Regions from separate parts of the Buttiauxella sp. BIGb0552 genome, predicted to be linked through region 3. Evidence: riboswitches for the same ligand, from Rfam matches in the RefSeq annotation. Region 3 holds a riboswitch; each other region holds the start of a gene.

The links. A riboswitch is a leader RNA that binds a small molecule or an ion and turns the genes downstream of it on or off. The one in region 3 is predicted to bind thiamine pyrophosphate.
Region 1: another riboswitch for thiamine pyrophosphate. It lies ahead of thiB (thiamine ABC transporter substrate binding subunit); the one in region 3 lies ahead of thiC (phosphomethylpyrimidine synthase ThiC).
Region 2: another riboswitch for thiamine pyrophosphate. It lies ahead of thiM (hydroxyethylthiazole kinase); the one in region 3 lies ahead of thiC (phosphomethylpyrimidine synthase ThiC).

What each region holds. Positions count from the first base shown of each region.
Region 1 covers NZ_SODY01000003.1:378,763-384,448, forward strand. The annotation lists gene sgrR (HTH-type transcriptional regulator SgrR) at 1-1,244, shown strand, start outside; TPP riboswitch at 1,270-1,369, shown strand; gene thiB (thiamine ABC transporter substrate binding subunit) at 1,406-2,389, shown strand; gene thiP (thiamine/thiamine pyrophosphate ABC transporter permease ThiP) at 2,365-4,002, shown strand; gene thiQ (thiamine ABC transporter ATP-binding protein ThiQ) at 4,081-4,785, shown strand; gene EDF88_RS10730 (DedA family protein) at 4,769-5,542, opposite strand; gene araC (arabinose operon transcriptional regulator AraC) at 5,643-5,686, opposite strand, start outside.
Region 2 covers NZ_SODY01000004.1:479,429-485,114, forward strand. The annotation lists gene EDF88_RS14355 (EAL domain-containing protein) at 1-1,248, opposite strand, end outside; gene EDF88_RS14360 (transporter substrate-binding domain-containing protein) at 1,625-2,575, opposite strand; TPP riboswitch at 3,046-3,142, shown strand; gene thiM (hydroxyethylthiazole kinase) at 3,179-3,967, shown strand; gene thiD (bifunctional hydroxymethylpyrimidine kinase/phosphomethylpyrimidine kinase) at 3,964-4,773, shown strand; gene fbaB (class I fructose-bisphosphate aldolase) at 4,952-5,686, shown strand, end outside.
Region 3 covers NZ_SODY01000012.1:4,804-10,489, forward strand. The annotation lists gene EDF88_RS23970 (YjaG family protein) at 1-271, opposite strand, end outside; gene nfi (deoxyribonuclease V) at 315-986, opposite strand; gene hemE (uroporphyrinogen decarboxylase) at 996-2,060, opposite strand; gene nudC (NAD(+) diphosphatase) at 2,112-2,885, opposite strand; gene EDF88_RS23990 (Rsd/AlgQ family anti-sigma factor) at 2,989-3,492, shown strand; TPP riboswitch at 3,645-3,758, shown strand; gene thiC (phosphomethylpyrimidine synthase ThiC) at 3,847-5,686, shown strand, end outside.

The DNA of each region.
Region 1 (5,686 bases), on a different contig from region 3:
AAATTTTCAGTGGGTTAATCCGTATAAATGAGGAAAATGGGGAACTGGAAGCAGATATTGCCCATCACTGGCAGCAAATATCCCCATTACACTGGCGTTTTTATCTGCGCCCCGGCATTCATTTTCACCATGGCCGCGAACTGGACATGCTGGATGTCATGACATCTTTGCAACGAATTAATGCGTTGCCACTCTACGCACACATTACGCAAATCAGCTCGCCAACCACATGGACGCTGGATATCACGCTCTCGCAGCCCGACCAATGGCTACCTTGGTTATTGGGCAGTGTTAACGCAATGATCCTGCCGCGTGAATGGCAGACATTAAGCAATTTTGCCCGTCAGCCTGTTGGGTCAGGCCCCTATTCGGTGGTACGCAACAATAACAACCAATTGAAAATTCAGGCTTACGATGATTACTTCGGCTATCGCGCATTGATTGATGAGGTAAATTTCTGGGTATTGCCAGAGATCGGTGAAGATGTCAGTTGCGCAGTGCAACTATCGGGCATGCCTGATAGTGAAAAAGCCGTCGAAAGCCGTCTGGAAGAAGGCTGCTATTACATTTTGTTTGATAGGCGATCCAAATCTGGCAGTAATGACGACGTTCGCCGCTGGCTAAGCCATGTGTTGGCCCCCATTCATCTGCTTTATAGCGCGGGTGCTCAAAACCAGCAGTACTGGTTTCCTGCGTATGGTTTACTGCCGCGCTGGCACCACGCGCGCCCACAACCGGTGCTTGAAAAACCTGATAGTCTGGAATCTGTAACGCTGACGTTTTACCGCGACCACGTTGAACACCGCATGATCAGTAAAGTGATGGAGGAGTTGCTGGCCCGCGTGGGGGTAAAACTGGTGGTGCAGGAAGTCAGTTATGAAGAGTGGCACCAGGGTGAGGCAGAAAGTGATATCTGGCTGAACAGTGCCAACTTCACGCTGCCGCTGGAGTTTTCACTCTATTCGCATCTTTATGAAGTGCCGCTGATTCAGAAATGCATTGCGAATGACTGGGAAACGGATACCCGAAAATGGCATAACGGTGAGCTTTCGCTCCCGGAATGGTGCCAGGAGCGAGTTGAAAACAATGATATTTTACCGTTAATCCACCACTGGCTGCGCATTGAAGGGCAACGCAGTATGCGCGGTGTGCGAATGAACACATTGGGTTGGTTTGATTTTAAATCGGCATGGTTTGCACCACCGGAACCGCAATCTGTGAGTACGGGTAAAGAGCTTTCGTAAGTTTCACAAAATCATTACAATGCACGCGTTCTCAACGGGGTGCTAAGACGAAAGTCTGGCTGAGATAATACCCGTCGAACCTGATCCGGATAACGCCGGCGAAGGGATTTGAGGCTCAATTCTCAAAGTCCTTTGCCACCCCTAATTCCAAGAGGTGCAAAGTGTTCAAAAAATTCCTGCCGTTACTGGCGCTCATCGCAGCCCCTGTTTTCGCCAAACCCCTGCTGACTGTTTACACCTACGACTCCTTCGCTGCCGACTGGGGCCCAGGCCCTGCGGTAAAAAAAGCCTTTGAAGCGGACTGCAATTGCGAGCTGAAATTCGTCGCACTCGAAGATGGTGTTTCCTTGCTTAACCGCCTACGCATGGAGGGTAAAAACAGCAAAGCTGACGTGGTTTTAGGGCTGGATAACAACCTGCTGGAAGCGGCGGCACAAACGAAATTGTTTGCTCCGAGCAATGTTGAAACCAGCTCGCTAAAAATTCCTGGCGGGTGGAACAACAATACCTTTGTGCCATTCGATTACGGTTATTTCGCTTTTGTGTATGACAAAAACAAACTCAAAAACCCGCCGAAAAGCCTGAAAGAATTGGTTGAAAGCGACCAGAAATGGAAAGTGATTTACCAGGATCCACGCACCAGCACGCCAGGTCTCGGCCTGCTGTTATGGATGCAAAAAGTATATGGCGACAAAACGCCTGAAGCCTGGACGAAACTGGCGAAGAAAACCGTCACCGTCACCAAAGGCTGGTCCGAAGCCTACGGCCTGTTCCTGAAAGGTGAAGGCGATCTAGTGATGAGCTACACCACTTCTCCGGCATATCACATTATTGAAGAGAAAAAAGATAACTACGCGGCAGCCAATTTCAGCGAAGGGCACTATTTGCAGGTCGAAGTAGCGGGCCGCCTGGCCTCCAGCAAACAGCCTGAGCTGGCGCAAAAGTTCATGAAATTCATCACAACGCCTGAATTCCAGAACACCATTCCAACCGGCAACTGGATGTATCCGGTAACAGATGTGAAATTGCCGGAAGGCTTTAACGGCCTGGTCAAACCACAGACCACGCTGGAGTTTAGCCCGCAAGACGTTTCATCCCATCGCGCCAGCTGGATCAGTGAATGGCAACGCTCCGTCAGCCGCTGATCCCCGGCTGGCTGATTCCAGGGCTATGCGCCGCCACGCTGGTGGTCGCCGTCGCCCTGGCAGCTTTTCTGGCGTTGTGGTTTAACGCGCCACAAACCGATATCCGCGCATTGGTGCAGGATAGTTATTTGTGGCACGTGCTGCGCTTCTCTTTCTGGCAGGCTTTTCTCTCGGCTGCCCTTTCGGTGCTCCCGGCTATTTTTCTGGCCCGGGCGCTTTACCGACGCCGTTTCCCAGGGCGATTAGCACTGTTACGTCTGTGCGCCATGACGCTGGTGTTGCCGGTGTTAGTTGCCGTGTTTGGGATTCTGACGGTGTATGGCCGCGAAGGCTGGCTGGCCTCATTGTGCGCCAGACTTGGCATCGAATGGGGGTTCTCACCGTATGGCCTGAAAGGCATTTTGCTGGCACACGTATTTTTCAACTTGCCGATGGCAACCCGCCTGCTGCTTCAGGCGCTGGAAAATATCCCCAGCGAACAGCGCCAGGTCGCCGCACAGCTTGGTATGCAGGGCTGGAATTTCTTCCGCTTTGTCGAATGGCCGTGGCTACGGCGCCAGATCCTTCCTGCCGCCGCACTGATTTTTATGCTCTGCTTCGCAAGTTTTGCCACCGTGCTTTCGCTCGGCGGCGGGCCGCAGGCAACCACCATTGAACTGGCTATCTTCCAGGCCCTCAGTTACGACTACGATCCCGCACGTGCGGCACTGCTCGCAATAGTACAAATGGTTTGCTGCCTTGGCCTCGTTTTGATGAGCCAGCGGCTGAGCAAAGCGATTCCGGTGGGAATCAGCCAAATGCAAGGCTGGCGCGACCCGCAAGATAACCTACGCCGAAAACTGTGCGACGGGTTGTTAATTTCACTCGCAATGTTGCTGCTATTGCCCCCGCTGCTGGCGGTCATCATTGATGGCATCAACAGCGGATTTAACAGCGTGCTTTCACAGCCAATTCTCTGGCAGGCATTATTCACCTCGTTAAGAATTGCAGTCGGCGCGGGGCTGATAAGCGTCGTCATTACGGTAATGCTGCTGTGGAGTTCGCGGGAATTGCGCCTGCGCAACCGCGCATTTGCCGGGCAAGCGCTGGAGTTGAGCGGCATGTTAATTCTCGCCATGCCGGGCATCGTGCTGGCGACCGGCTTTTTCCTGTTGCTTAATAACACGGTAGGTTTGCCGCAATCCGCCGATGGCATTGTGATTTTCACCAATGCATTAATGGCGGTTCCTTACGCCCTGAAAGTGCTGGAAAACCCAATGCTGGATGTGGCGGAACGCTACAACAAGCTGTGCCAGTCGCTGAATATCAGCGGCTTAAACCGCCTGCGTTATATCGAATTACGCGCGCTTAAACGGCCTCTGGCACAAGCGCTGGCATTTGCCTGTGTGCTGTCGATTGGTGATTTTGGCGTAGTGGCGCTGTTCGGCAATGAAGATTTCCGCACGCTGCCGTTTTATCTTTATCAACAAATTGGTTCATATCGTAGCCAGGATGGTGCGGTTACTGCGCTTATCCTGCTGATACTGTGCTTTGCTTTATTCACATTGATTGAAAAACTTCCGGGACGCGATTCCCAAAATGATTCAGGTTGCAGGAAGGCGGCAAGTGAATGAAGCCTGGGAACATAGAAAACTATGTGACCTGGATGAAAGAACGCAGCCAACACACCTGCAACTTGAAGGATGAAGGGAATGCTAACGCTAACTGATGTAACCTGGCTCTATCACCATTTACCGATGCGCTTTTCGATGCAAATTAACGCCGGAGAACGCGTTGCGGTGCTGGGACCAAGCGGGGCGGGGAAAAGTACGCTGCTGAGTTTGATTGCCGGTTTTCTCACCCCTGCCAGCGGGCAGATTATGCTGCATGGCAACGACCATACGGCGACGGCACCCGCACAGCGCCCGGTATCGATGCTGTTCCAGGAGAACAATCTTTTCAACCACCTTACGGTGCGCCAGAACATTGGCCTGGGGCTAAACCCCGGCCTTAAGCTCAGCGCGGCACAACAGGAACGCCTGGCGACGATTGCCAGCCAGATGGCGATAAGTGATTTACTCGACAGGCTGCCAGCGCAGCTTTCCGGCGGCCAGCGCCAGCGTGTCGCTCTTGCCCGTTGCCTGGTGCGCGAACAACCGATTTTACTGCTTGATGAACCATTTTCAGCACTCGACCCGGCGCTACGCCAGGAGATGCTGCAACTGCTCGATAACCTGTGTCGCCAGCAACAGCTGACGCTATTGATGGTGTCACACAGTATTGAAGATGCAGCACGAATTGCCGAAAGAAGTCTGGTGGTGGTCGATGGCCGTATCGCCTGGGATGGCGATACGGCAACCTTATTGAGCGGAGAAGCCAGTGCATCAGCACTGTTGGGTATTAGTGGTGCCCGGTGAGCACTTTCCAAAGAATGCTGCGGTAAATCGGCATCATCGGGTGCATCTGGATTGCAACAAAGCTCCCCACGGCCAGCACCGTCATTGTTGGTGCTAACCAATGCAAACGAGCGCGCGGCAAGTACTGAGTTAAACGGTCAGTACTTGCTTTACCACTGCGCCACCAGCGCCAACACAACCATCCCGCTAGCCACAGCCCCAGTGCTACTAGCAGCAAGAGCCATTTAAAGCTGCTGCTTTGCATATCCGCAGGAATATCAATCGCGGCACCCGCCAGAATCCCCGGCAAGAAGTAGATGGGTGGCCAGAAAATGCAGCCAATAATATTCGGGACGATAAATTTAGAAACCGGAAGATCTAACATGCCCGCGACCATCGGCACCAGTGGGCGCGTTGGGCCAACAAAGCGGCCAACCAGGATGGTAAACATGCTGTGCTGATGCAGCGCATGCTCGGTTTTATCCAGCAGCGCTTTGTTCTTTTTCATAAACGACCAGCGATGCAGCGGCCCTTTAAAGCGGCCTCCCAGCCAGAACGAAATCCAGTCGCCCAGCAGGCAACCGATAATCCCCGCAGCCCAGGCGTGATAGAACCCAACCTGCCCGCCACCAATCAGCGCACCAAGCCCCGCCATCATTACTGTGCCAGGAAGGATAAGCCCCACCAGCGCCAGAGATTCCAGAAAAGCCACCAGCATCACCGCAAAAAGCGAATACGCCACTGACTGAGTAATAAAGTGTTCCAGCAAAGCTTCCATAAAGCGTCCGTCGAGAAACGAGTGGGCGATTCTCCTGAGTGTGGAATGAAGCGTCAAGCCATCATTTGTATGAATCAATAATAGCGGCTATTCACATATATTATTCACAGCCGGCACGAAACTCGCTCGGGCTGGCTCCTGTGC
Region 2 (5,686 bases), on a different contig from region 3:
AGCCTTAACGAATTCGAAGCGAAACATTATTCCATGAGTTTGTGTTAGCGTGTTTAATTCTGGACATTGAATAATACATAACCCAGCATGTGGGTAACGAACTATATCATTTTTTAAAGCAAGAAGATTAGGTAAACCAGTGTGGGGCTCTGATAAGGAAATTCTCTTGAGGCTTCTTATATATTTTAAAATGCGTGTAACCAATACACCAACAATAACAATTGTTAGTGAAAATGTAAAAATCATAGAGCAGGTTAAAGCCAAATGGCTAACATAATGACTAAAAGTAAACTCATTGTTTATTGATATGTAATTATCAATGTAGTCACTCAATAAAATGAGCATGACGACCCAAAGAGGGGACATTAGTGCATGGCCGAGACAAATTGCCCCCCAGAGCATTACCGGTAAAAGCCATACAATAGTGTAATCTGTATATATTAAAGTATCGCCTTGTAAATAAATCAGACAATACATGATTCCGACTACCAACAATGCCCAGAGTAATTGATAAATTGCCCGCGGCCCAGAAGTGATTAATTTTTTTAATTGTTTTAAGTAATTGAAAAACCATAGCGGCTGGTAACAAGCCCTAAGAATGAGATAACAAAATGGGGTGCCTGTAATACAGGATGTCAACATCCATTGCACATTAATCAGTGTGGGGATACTAAGAATATTGACTTCTGATATGAAATGAAATTTTAGTAATAACCACTGTTGAATGACTGTAAAAATAAGGGTGTTAAAACATATCAACCAAAGTATGCGCTGGGCACTAAGGCTACTGCGTCCGAAACTTACGGCCCCACGCTTACCAGCAGCATAAAAATAGACTTTAGTACTGATTAAAGCCGCTATGAGTTGAGATATTGTGCCAAGGAGGTGGGGTAAAGGCTGTGTATGAACACTATACAGGGCAAACAAAATGAGAACAGGAATTGCTTTTTTGTTATACAAAATGAGCAGCGCGGAAATTACTGGCAACGTGAGATCGTAGAGCCTGATAGTTGTACCAGAAATCTCAATGCTATTACTCAGTTTATCCGCAAATGAATACAGAAGAGCAAATGAAAGGCAGAGCACGATGTATTTTTTTAAGTTTTCAGGGCGTGCCAAATGCATCAATGGAAAATTTTTCCATTGATTGAATACTGTACTTTTGCTGATCTTTGAGTTTCTTTTAGTTAACTCAGTTTCCATGACCACAGGTGTGTACATTTTTACAAGAAAACTTCTAAGCCCCATGGTACTTACTCTCAATGATTTACTTTTCGATTATAAACAGTCTAATGATAGCCATGAGGTTTTAATCTTATCCGTGATTCATTCAACAAACACTAAACCAATAAGTTGCTATTAATTTTCATATAAATTTTAGTAACTAGTCAAACGGAATATATGATTAACCAAAAACAAATGTTATTAACATGCTGCGAATGTTGTTTTATGATGCTTATATGTTTTATTAAAGTTTAAAAATGAGTTGATATATTTTCATTGAGTAATAGTGTGAAGCATAAGTAAGTGAATTGAAAATATATCCAGAAATAGACATTTCTTTAGCAAGGTTAGGATTCTAATACATTCCTCAAGTCACCTGATGTCTTGAGCAACTAATTATTTATCGCCCTGTTCTTAAACAATCGTCAAATTGCGTTAATACTTTATCCATTTCTTTTGAGTAAGGAGTTTGTAAGTTTAGCTTTAAATAAGGAATCGGTTTATTAAACCAGACATCATGGATCTTACCAAAATCTGGTGATTTTCTAATTTTACAAAGACTCTGATTTACCAGTGACTTAAATTCTTTGTCATCGTGCGGCAGTAGTATGACAAAGAACTGTGGTTTCCCAACACCTTTATCGCTAATTGAAAATAAATTTTTATCGCTCTGAGCCTCAATGATTTCTTTTAATGAAATATCGTTGATAAAAGCAGCCGATGTTTTGCCACTGCGCATCAGTTCAAAAGCTTTTTCCATGGTTGGAGTCGTAATAACGAATAAATTGAGATTCAACTCACGATTGGCCTGGTTAAGCGCAAGAGCATCAACTGATCCCGAAGTTACACTAACAGTATGACCCGCTAATTGATCAATGGATGATATCTTTTTGTTCTTTAAAGTTGCGAATCGTGTATATGAATAAGTATAGGGGCTTGAATAGTCTGCAATCGTTTTCCATTCAATAACGTTAGCATTAACTGAACAGATCATATCTACCTTTTTCTCACGCAATAATTCATCTCTTTCTGGCAGATATTTGTTCTCAATATAATTAACTTTTAAATCCGGTATGTTCAGATGTTTGCTAATATCACTAACGATAACATTACATAAATCGATAACATAACCAACAACTTTGCCATCCGATGCTACATAAGAAAAAGGTGGGGCATCACGATAGGCGATGTTTATTTGATGAGTTTTTGTGATGCTCTCTATTGTCTTTGAAAGCTGAGCTTGAGCAACAGAGACAAACAGCCCAGAAACAAGAAAAACACACATATTTAACCAATTGAATATTTTAGCACTGCTGTTTTTATTAAGTAAAACTTTGTTATCGATATTCATATAGGATGTTAATTTTATGTTTTTTATAAGAAAAGATCATAGGTAATTATATGTTTCTAGTTATACACATAAAGCATGCTGTTGCCAATTTCATTATAACGAATCAGATAGTTCCGAGGAGTGATTTAGTATGTTTTAAATACATTGCGATCATTTAATGGTCAAGTTATTTCAATGTGTTAACAGTGTTTTGTGAGATTAAATAATCCATGGAAATAATTTTACTGGTTGGTAAAAAATAATAAATGATGAACTCGTTAACTATGCTCAATTAATTTTTTAGATTTATGTTAATAGGTGTGGGGCAGTGTTTTCATTAATAGTCAAATCCTGATAAAGATGATGCTTGAGAGAGTTGGTCACTATTTCACTGTGCGCACTTAGATTAAGAACTTGTTTGTCTGACTTCCTGCTGGCATTATCCTGAGCAGGGATTAACGGAGCGTTAATCGCAAGTATTTGATTTTGAATTAAATGACTCGGGGTGCCCTTCTTTGTGAAGGCTGAGAAATACCCGTACCACCTGATCTGGATAATGCCAGCGTAGGGAAGTCAGATGCCTGTCAGGTCATCCCTTCTTCACGCCGGGCAGGAGCTTTTAATATGCAGCCTGACCTGCTACCCGGCCACCTTGCCGCGTCGGTTTTACACAATTTACATCAAGCTTCTCCTTTGGTTCACTGCATGACTAACGATGTGGTGCAGAATTTTACCGCCAACGTGTTGCTCGCTATTGGCGCGGCTCCGGCAATGGTCATTGAGCCAGAAGAAGCCGCACAATTTAGCCCTATAGCCTGCGCTCTACTCATCAATATCGGCACACTCACCTCTGAGCGCAGTACCGCAATGCTTGCTGCCATTCATGCTGCGAACCAATCTTCTATCCCCTGGGTGCTCGACCCCGTGGCCGTCGGTGGCCTGGAGTTTCGTACACAATTTGCACGCGCGATCCTTGAATTAAAACCGGCCGCAATTCGTGGTAATGCGTCGGAAATCATGGCGCTTGCGGGCGAGCACTGTGGTGGGCGAGGTGTGGACAGTACTGAAGAGGCGCTTTCAGCTCTACCCGCGGCACTTAAGCTTGCCCAGATTACTGGTGCGATTGTTGCGGTAACAGGTGAGGAGGATTACGTCACCGATGGGGAAAATGCCTGGAGCATTGCCGGTGGCGGCGTGTTGATGACGCGTGTTGTCGGCACAGGATGTGCACTTTCCGCAGTTGTTGCTGCCTGTTGTTCATTGCCTGGCTCCCGGTTAGACAATGTCGCTTCCGCCTGCCAGTTTATGAAATGTGCTGGCGAACAGGCAATTGCTGCAAGCCGCGGGCCTGGTAGTTTCACTCCAGCCTTTCTGGATGCGCTTTACGCACTAAATGCGGAGGCTCTGGTATGAAAGGAGTTAAACGCATTAACGCGCTAACTATTGCAGGAACCGACCCAAGTGGTGGCGCGGGTATCCAGGCTGACCTTAAAACGTTCTCGGCTTTGGGCGCGTATGGCACCAGCGTTATTACCGCGCTGGTTGCACAAAACACACGTGGAGTGCAGTCGGTTTATCGTATCGAACCGGCGTTTGTCGCAGCCCAACTTGACTCTGTGCTGAGTGATGTTCGAATCGACACTGTCAAAATCGGCATGCTGTCAGAAACAGATATTGTTGAAGCCGTGGCCGAGAGGTTGGCATTTTACCAAGTCAAAAACGTGGTGCTTGATACGGTCATGCTGGCGAAAAGTGGCGACCCGTTGCTTGCTCCTTCTGCTGTAGAAAGTTTACGTCGCAGGTTATTACCGCAGGTGGCATTGATTACCCCGAACTTACCCGAGGCAGCAGCTCTGCTGAATACGGTACACGCTCGCAACGAACGTGAAATGAAAGAGCAGGGCGATGCGCTGCTGGGGATGGGTTGCAAAGCGGTGTTGATGAAAGGCGGGCATCTTGATGACCCCGAAAGCCCGGACTGGTTGTTTACTCGAAGTGGAGCGCAGCGTTTTACTGCACCACGTGTGCAAACGCGTCATACGCATGGTACGGGCTGCACACTGTCCGCCGCACTTGCGGCACTTTATCCACGCTATAACGACTGGCCTCAAACTATCACAGCGGCGAAAAAGTGGCTGTCTCAGGCATTAGAACAAGCGGATTCGCTTGAAGTTGGGCAAGGAATTGGGCCTGTTCATCATTTTCACGAGTGGTGGTAATGGTGTAAATCTCCGCCGGGCATAAAACGTTACACCATAAAACAAACCGATAGTGCTCCCGTAGGTGGCGAATACCGTGAGTCACGGCCAGGATTATGTCTGCCTGTTTTAACAAAAGCAGGCCAGGAGAATCCATCCTCAGCGGGCAGGGTGCTCGCTGAATTTACGGGAGCGTATTATGACTGATATTGCGCAGCTGCTTGGCAAAGACGCCGACAGCTTGTTACAGCATCGTTGTATGACTATTCCGGCAGACCAGTTGTATCTGCCTGGTTCGGATTATGTAGACCGCGTGATGGTGGATAACAACCGCCCGCCAGCGGTGCTACGGAATATGCAAACGCTGTACAACACCGGGCGGCTGGCTGGCACCGGCTACCTTTCAATTTTACCTGTCGATCAGGGTGTGGAACATTCCGCTGGCGCTTCGTTCGCCGCAAACCCTCTCTATTTTGACCCGAAGAATATTGTCGAGTTGGCGATTGAAGCGGGCTGTAACTGTGTCGCTTCAACCTATGGCGTGCTGGCATCGGTATCGCGACGTTACGCGCATCGCATTCCTTTCCTCGTCAAACTTAACCATAACGAAACGCTCAGTTACCCAAATACTTTCGACCAGACGTTATATGCAAGTGTTGAGCAGGCGTTCAATATGGGCGCGGTGGCAGTGGGGGCGACCATTTACTTTGGTTCGCCAGAGTCACGCCGCCAGATTGAGGAGATCTCGGTTGCATTTGAACGCGCACATGAGCTGGGGCTGGTCACTGTTCTTTGGGCATATCTGCGTAACCCGGACTTTAAAAAAGACGGTGTGGATTACCACGTAAGTGCCGATCTCACTGGCCAGGCAAACCATCTGGCCGCCACTATTGGTGCGGATATTGTGAAGCAGAAAATGGCCGAAAATAACGGG
Region 3 (5,686 bases):
AGACACCGTAAATATCATAGTCGTCGGCAGACGGAATGCCTTCTTCGAGTTTCTCGAGTTGGCTGTCAAAGTTTACTTTCGCATCTTTGACCGTCAATGTTTCCCAAATCAAGTCGAGAATACGGCGATACAACTGAGGATCACCAAATTCAGTCTGCTGGCAGAACATGGCGTAATTCGGATACATACGTTCGCATAAAGAAGCCATGAAAGTGACATGTTGCCAGCTTTCCAGTTTCTCCAGGCGCAGATGGATTGGGTTTTGTAACATAGCGATGTCTCAAAGACGGAATATTAGCGGCAGTTTACCTTAATCACCCCTGAATTGCTTGCCACCGCGTGAAAGCCGGGCGACCCGATGCCACAGCATCTGCCCAGCGAGTGGGTTCAGGTAAGCGGTAACCCATCAGACAGCGATTCACCCATAGCAAGGCCGTATCAAGGCTTACACGATGGCCTGTGGAGACAAACAACGGATTGCAGCGCTTTTTACTGCGTAATACCCATGCAAGCGCTTCACCTTTGTCGGTCAGCAACTGGCATGAGCCAGGTTCTTCAGATAACGGTGCAAACTTCCCACACAAACGCTTCTTAGCAACGCCTATCGTCGGCACGTCCACCAGCAGGCCAAAATGGGCGGCAACGCCCAAACGCCGTGGGTGCGAAATACCGTGGCCATCAACAAACAGTAGGTCCGGTTTTTGCGACAGCATTTCCCACGCCGCAAGCAGTGCAGGATATTCGCGAAACGAGAGGAAGCCGGGGATATATGGCATCGAGGTGGCGACACGCGCCACCTGATATTCAACCAGTTCAAGAGAGGGATATTGCAACAACACGATGGCGGCACGCGTAACATCACCGCCCTGTTCAAACCCAACGTCTGCCCCGGCAATTAACCGGGGAGGATCCTGCTCAAGGCGATCCTCGCGGATCACCTGTGAAGCGAGTTCGATCTGCTGTGCGCGTAAGCTTGCAAGATCCATCACTGATCCTTACTCGTGATACGGCTTCGACAAACGGTGCACCGCTTCTACAAATGCACCCGCGTGTTCTGGCGGAACATCCTGGTGAATGCCATGGCCCAAGTTAAAGACGTGGCCTTCACCTTTACCGAACCCGGCAAGAATGGTCGCGACCTCTTCTTCGATACGCGCAGGCTGAGCATAAAGCATGGATGGGTCCATATTGCCCTGCAATGCGACTTTATGGCCGACACGACGACGAGCATCGGCGATATCGGTCGTCCAGTCTAATCCCAGCGCATCACATCCCGTTTCAGCCATCGCTTCCAGCCACTGGCCGCCACCCTTAGTGAACATGGTCACAGGCACTCGACGACCTTCGTTTTCACGTAGCAGGCCATCGATGATTTTGTGCATGTAATAGAGCGAGAACTGCTGATAATCACGCCCGGTCAGCACGCCGCCCCAGGTATCGAAAATCATCACCGATTGCGCACCCGCTTTGATTTGCGCATTCAGGTACAGCGTGACGCTTTGCGCCAGCTTGTCGAGCAGAAGGTGCAGCGCTTGCGGGTCGGCATACATCATCTTTTTAATCACGGTAAAGGCTTTGCTGCTGCCGCCTTCGACCATATAAGTCGCCAGCGTCCACGGGCTACCGGTGAAGCCAATCAGCGGTACTTCGCCTTTTAACTCGCGGCGGATAGTACGTACCGCGTTCATCACATAACCCAGTTCACCTTCCGGATCAGGAATCGGCAACTTTTCCACATCAGCACGGCTGGTGATTGGCGAGCGGAAACGCGGGCCTTCACCCGCTTCAAAATAGAGGCCAAGCCCCATCGCATCAGGCACGGTGAGGATGTCGGAGAAGAGGATCGCCGCATCAAGCTTGTAGCGACGCAGCGGCTGCAAAGTCACTTCGCAAGCCAACTCAGCATTTTTGCACAGCGACATAAAATCGCCAGCCTGCGCACGAGTCGCTTTGTATTCTGGCAAGTAACGACCTGCCTGCCTCATCATCCATACTGGCGTGGTATCTACAGGCTGGCGTTGCAGCGCCCGCAGGTAACGATCGTTCTTCAGTTCAGTCATTTTGCATTTCCTTTGGCTGGAACTCTAAATACATTCCGCCAGTTTACCACGTCATTCATACTCTGCCCGACACAGGGCGACAGTGTCTTCAATCAGGCGACGAGCCACCGTACCCGGTGGAGGCAATAACGGAAGTTGGTCATACCGATACCAACCCGCATCAAGTAACTCTTTCGGGTCGATTTCAATTTCGCCGCTGTCATATTCCGCCATAAATGCGGTCATCAGCGATTGCGGGAACGGCCAAGGTTGGGAAGTTACATAACGTAAATTCTTCACACGAATGCTGCTCTCTTCCATCACCTCACGCGCCACGGCCTGCTCGAGGGTTTCCCCAACTTCGACAAAACCGGCCAGCACGGTATAAATTCCACCGCGATGGCGTGTGTGCTGAGCAAGCAGGATATGGTCTTCACGACGGATAGCCACGATGATGCACGGTGAAATTTGTGGATAGTAGCGTTCACGACAATGGTTACACAGCATCGCCCATTCGGTTTTGCTGACGTGCATTTCATGGCCACAGTAGCCACAGAACTTATGCGAGCGATAGAACTCCGCTAACTGCACGCCACGCCCAGCAAGTTGAAATAACCCTTGGTCCTGGTCAATAACCTGGCGCACTGATCCCATATCCGCACGGCGATGTTGCCGCACTAACCACACCGGCTCACTTTCCCACTCGCCGATATGCATCCCAACCGCACCATCAAGCTGAAAATCTTGTGCTGCTCCGTGAGGTAGCTCACCTTTCGGCAACCACAATTTTTGTTCATGACTGACGATAAACCAGCCCTGATCTAACTTTTGAATTACACGTTCCATAACCTGGTGCACATCCCCGAGTTCGCTGGTATAAACAAATGGTCGTAACAATTTTGGGTACGTTTGCGTTACATCTTTTACTCACGGAATCACGGAGTCAATCATGCTTAACCAGTTAGAAAATCTGACTGAGCGCGTCGGTGGTAGTAATGAGTTAATCGACCAATGGCTATATGCCCGCAAACATTTATTGGTGGCTTATTACAATATGGTTGGGATCAAGCCTAACAAGGAATCCCATACCGCGCTCAATGAAAAGGCTCTGGATAACTTTTGCCATAATCTGGTGGATTATCTTTCTGCCGGTCATTTCAATATTTATGAACGCATTATCAGCGAAATGGAAGGGAGCAGCCCACTTTTAGCCGCAACTCATCTTTATCCGCAGCTTGAAGCCAACACCCAGCACATCATGGATTTTTACGATTCGCATCTCGAAAGTGCTATCGATGATGATAACTATATTGAGTTCCAGAAAGCGTTATCCGGCATCGGTGAAGCACTGGAATCACGTTTTTCACTGGAAGATAAACTCATTCAGTTAGCTTACGACCACGATATAAATGACAGTGCTAACGATACCGGCAACCTTGCACGCCCGGCTTGAGTTCTGCGCTGTTAACGAGTAGTTTACATATTTCCTGAATCATTCAGGTTCCAGCAAGGCAGCAACTGAACGAATCCCGATGAGCTTACTCAAGTAAGTGATTCGGGTGAGTAAAGGCAGCTAACGCCGCTGGGGCGTGAAGGATGCAGGAAATCTTCTTGTCGGAGTGCCGAGTGTTTAACTGAACACCGGCTGAGACCGTTAATTCGGGATCCGCGGAACCTGATCAGGCTAATACCTGCGAAGGGAACAAGAGTAATTCTGCTTTTGGGTTCACCCGTACGCGGGCGCCCCACATTCATTACTCCTCCGTTGTTCTGGCAAGCCACTCCTTGATATTTACTGGAATGAGCTATGTCTATTACTGAAAAAAAACCAAACCGCCGCGAACAACGCGCTGCTGCCCAGCATTTTATCCATACGCTGGAAGGTACTGCTTTCCCTAATTCCCAACGCATTTATCTAACTGGCTCACGCGATGATATCCGCGTACCGATGCGCGAAATTCAACTTAGCCCAACCGCAACGGGCGGTACGAAAGAAAACCCTCTGTTCACCCCTAACGATGCCATTCCGGTGTATGACACTTCAGGTCCGTATGGCGACCCGGCAATCAGCATCGACGTTCTGTGCGGGCTTTCACCACTGCGTGAAAGCTGGATTAGCGAGCGTGATGATTGCGAAACACTGACCGACCGTAGCTCTGCATATACCAAAGAGCGCCTTGCTGATGATGGTCTGGACGAATTGCGTTTTGAAACACAACTCACGCCGAAGCGCGCAAAAGCCGGGAAAATTGTCACGCAGTTGCACTATGCACGCCAGGGCATAGTGACGCCGGAAATGGAGTTTATCGCCATACGTGAAAACATGGGCCGCGAACGCATTCGCGATGAAGTGTTACGCCACCAGCACCCAGGCCAGAGTTTTGGTGCTCTCGTGCCAGAAAACATTACTCCTGAATTTGTACGCGATGAAGTCGCCGCAGGCCGGGCAATCATTCCCGCCAATATTAACCACCCTGAGTCTGAGCCGATGATTATCGGCCGTAATTTCCTTGTCAAAGTGAATGCCAATATCGGCAACTCAGCGGTCACCTCCTCGATTGAAGAAGAAGTGGAAAAACTGGTGTGGTCAACGCGCTGGGGCGCAGACACCGTGATGGATCTTTCCACCGGCCGCTATATCCACGAAACCCGCGAATGGATTTTACGTAACAGCCCAGTCCCTATCGGCACCGTGCCCATTTACCAGGCGCTGGAAAAAGTAAATGGCATCGCTGAAGACCTGACCTGGGAAATGTTCCGCGACACACTCCTGGAACAGGCCGAGCAAGGCGTGGACTATTTCACCATTCACGCCGGAGTGCTGCTGCGTTATGTGCCGATGACGGCCAAACGCCTGACCGGAATTGTGTCGCGCGGCGGTTCGATTATGGCGAAATGGTGCCTGTCACATCATCAGGAAAACTTCCTGTATGAGCACTTCCGCGAAATTTGCGAAATCTGTGCCGCTTACGACGTTTCACTCTCGCTTGGCGACGGCCTGCGCCCTGGCTCCATTCAGGATGCCAACGATGAAGCGCAATTCTCTGAGCTGCATACGCTTGGCGAGTTGACCAAAATTGCCTGGGAATACGATGTGCAGGTGATGATTGAAGGCCCGGGACATGTGCCCATGCAGATGATCCGCCGCAATATGACCGAAGAACTGGAGCACTGCCATGAAGCACCGTTCTACACGCTTGGCCCGCTGACCACTGATATTGCACCGGGTTATGACCATTTCACCTCAGGTATTGGTGCAGCCATGATTGGCTGGTTCGGCTGTGCGATGCTTTGTTACGTCACACCAAAAGAGCATCTTGGCCTGCCGAATAAAGAAGATGTTAAACAGGGGCTGATTACCTACAAAATTGCGGCACATGCCGCAGACCTGGCAAAAGGCCACCCTGGTGCGCAAATCCGCGACAACGCGATGTCGAAAGCCCGTTTTGAATTCCGCTGGGAAGACCAGTTTAATCTCGCGCTTGACCCTTTCACCGCCCGCGCCTATCACGATGAAACTCTGCCGCAGGAATCCGGCAAGGTCGCGCACTTCTGTTCGATGTGCGGACCAAAATTCTGCTCGATGAAAATCTCCCAGGAGGTTCGCGATTTCGCCGCTAAGCAAGCCATAGAAGTTGGCATGGACG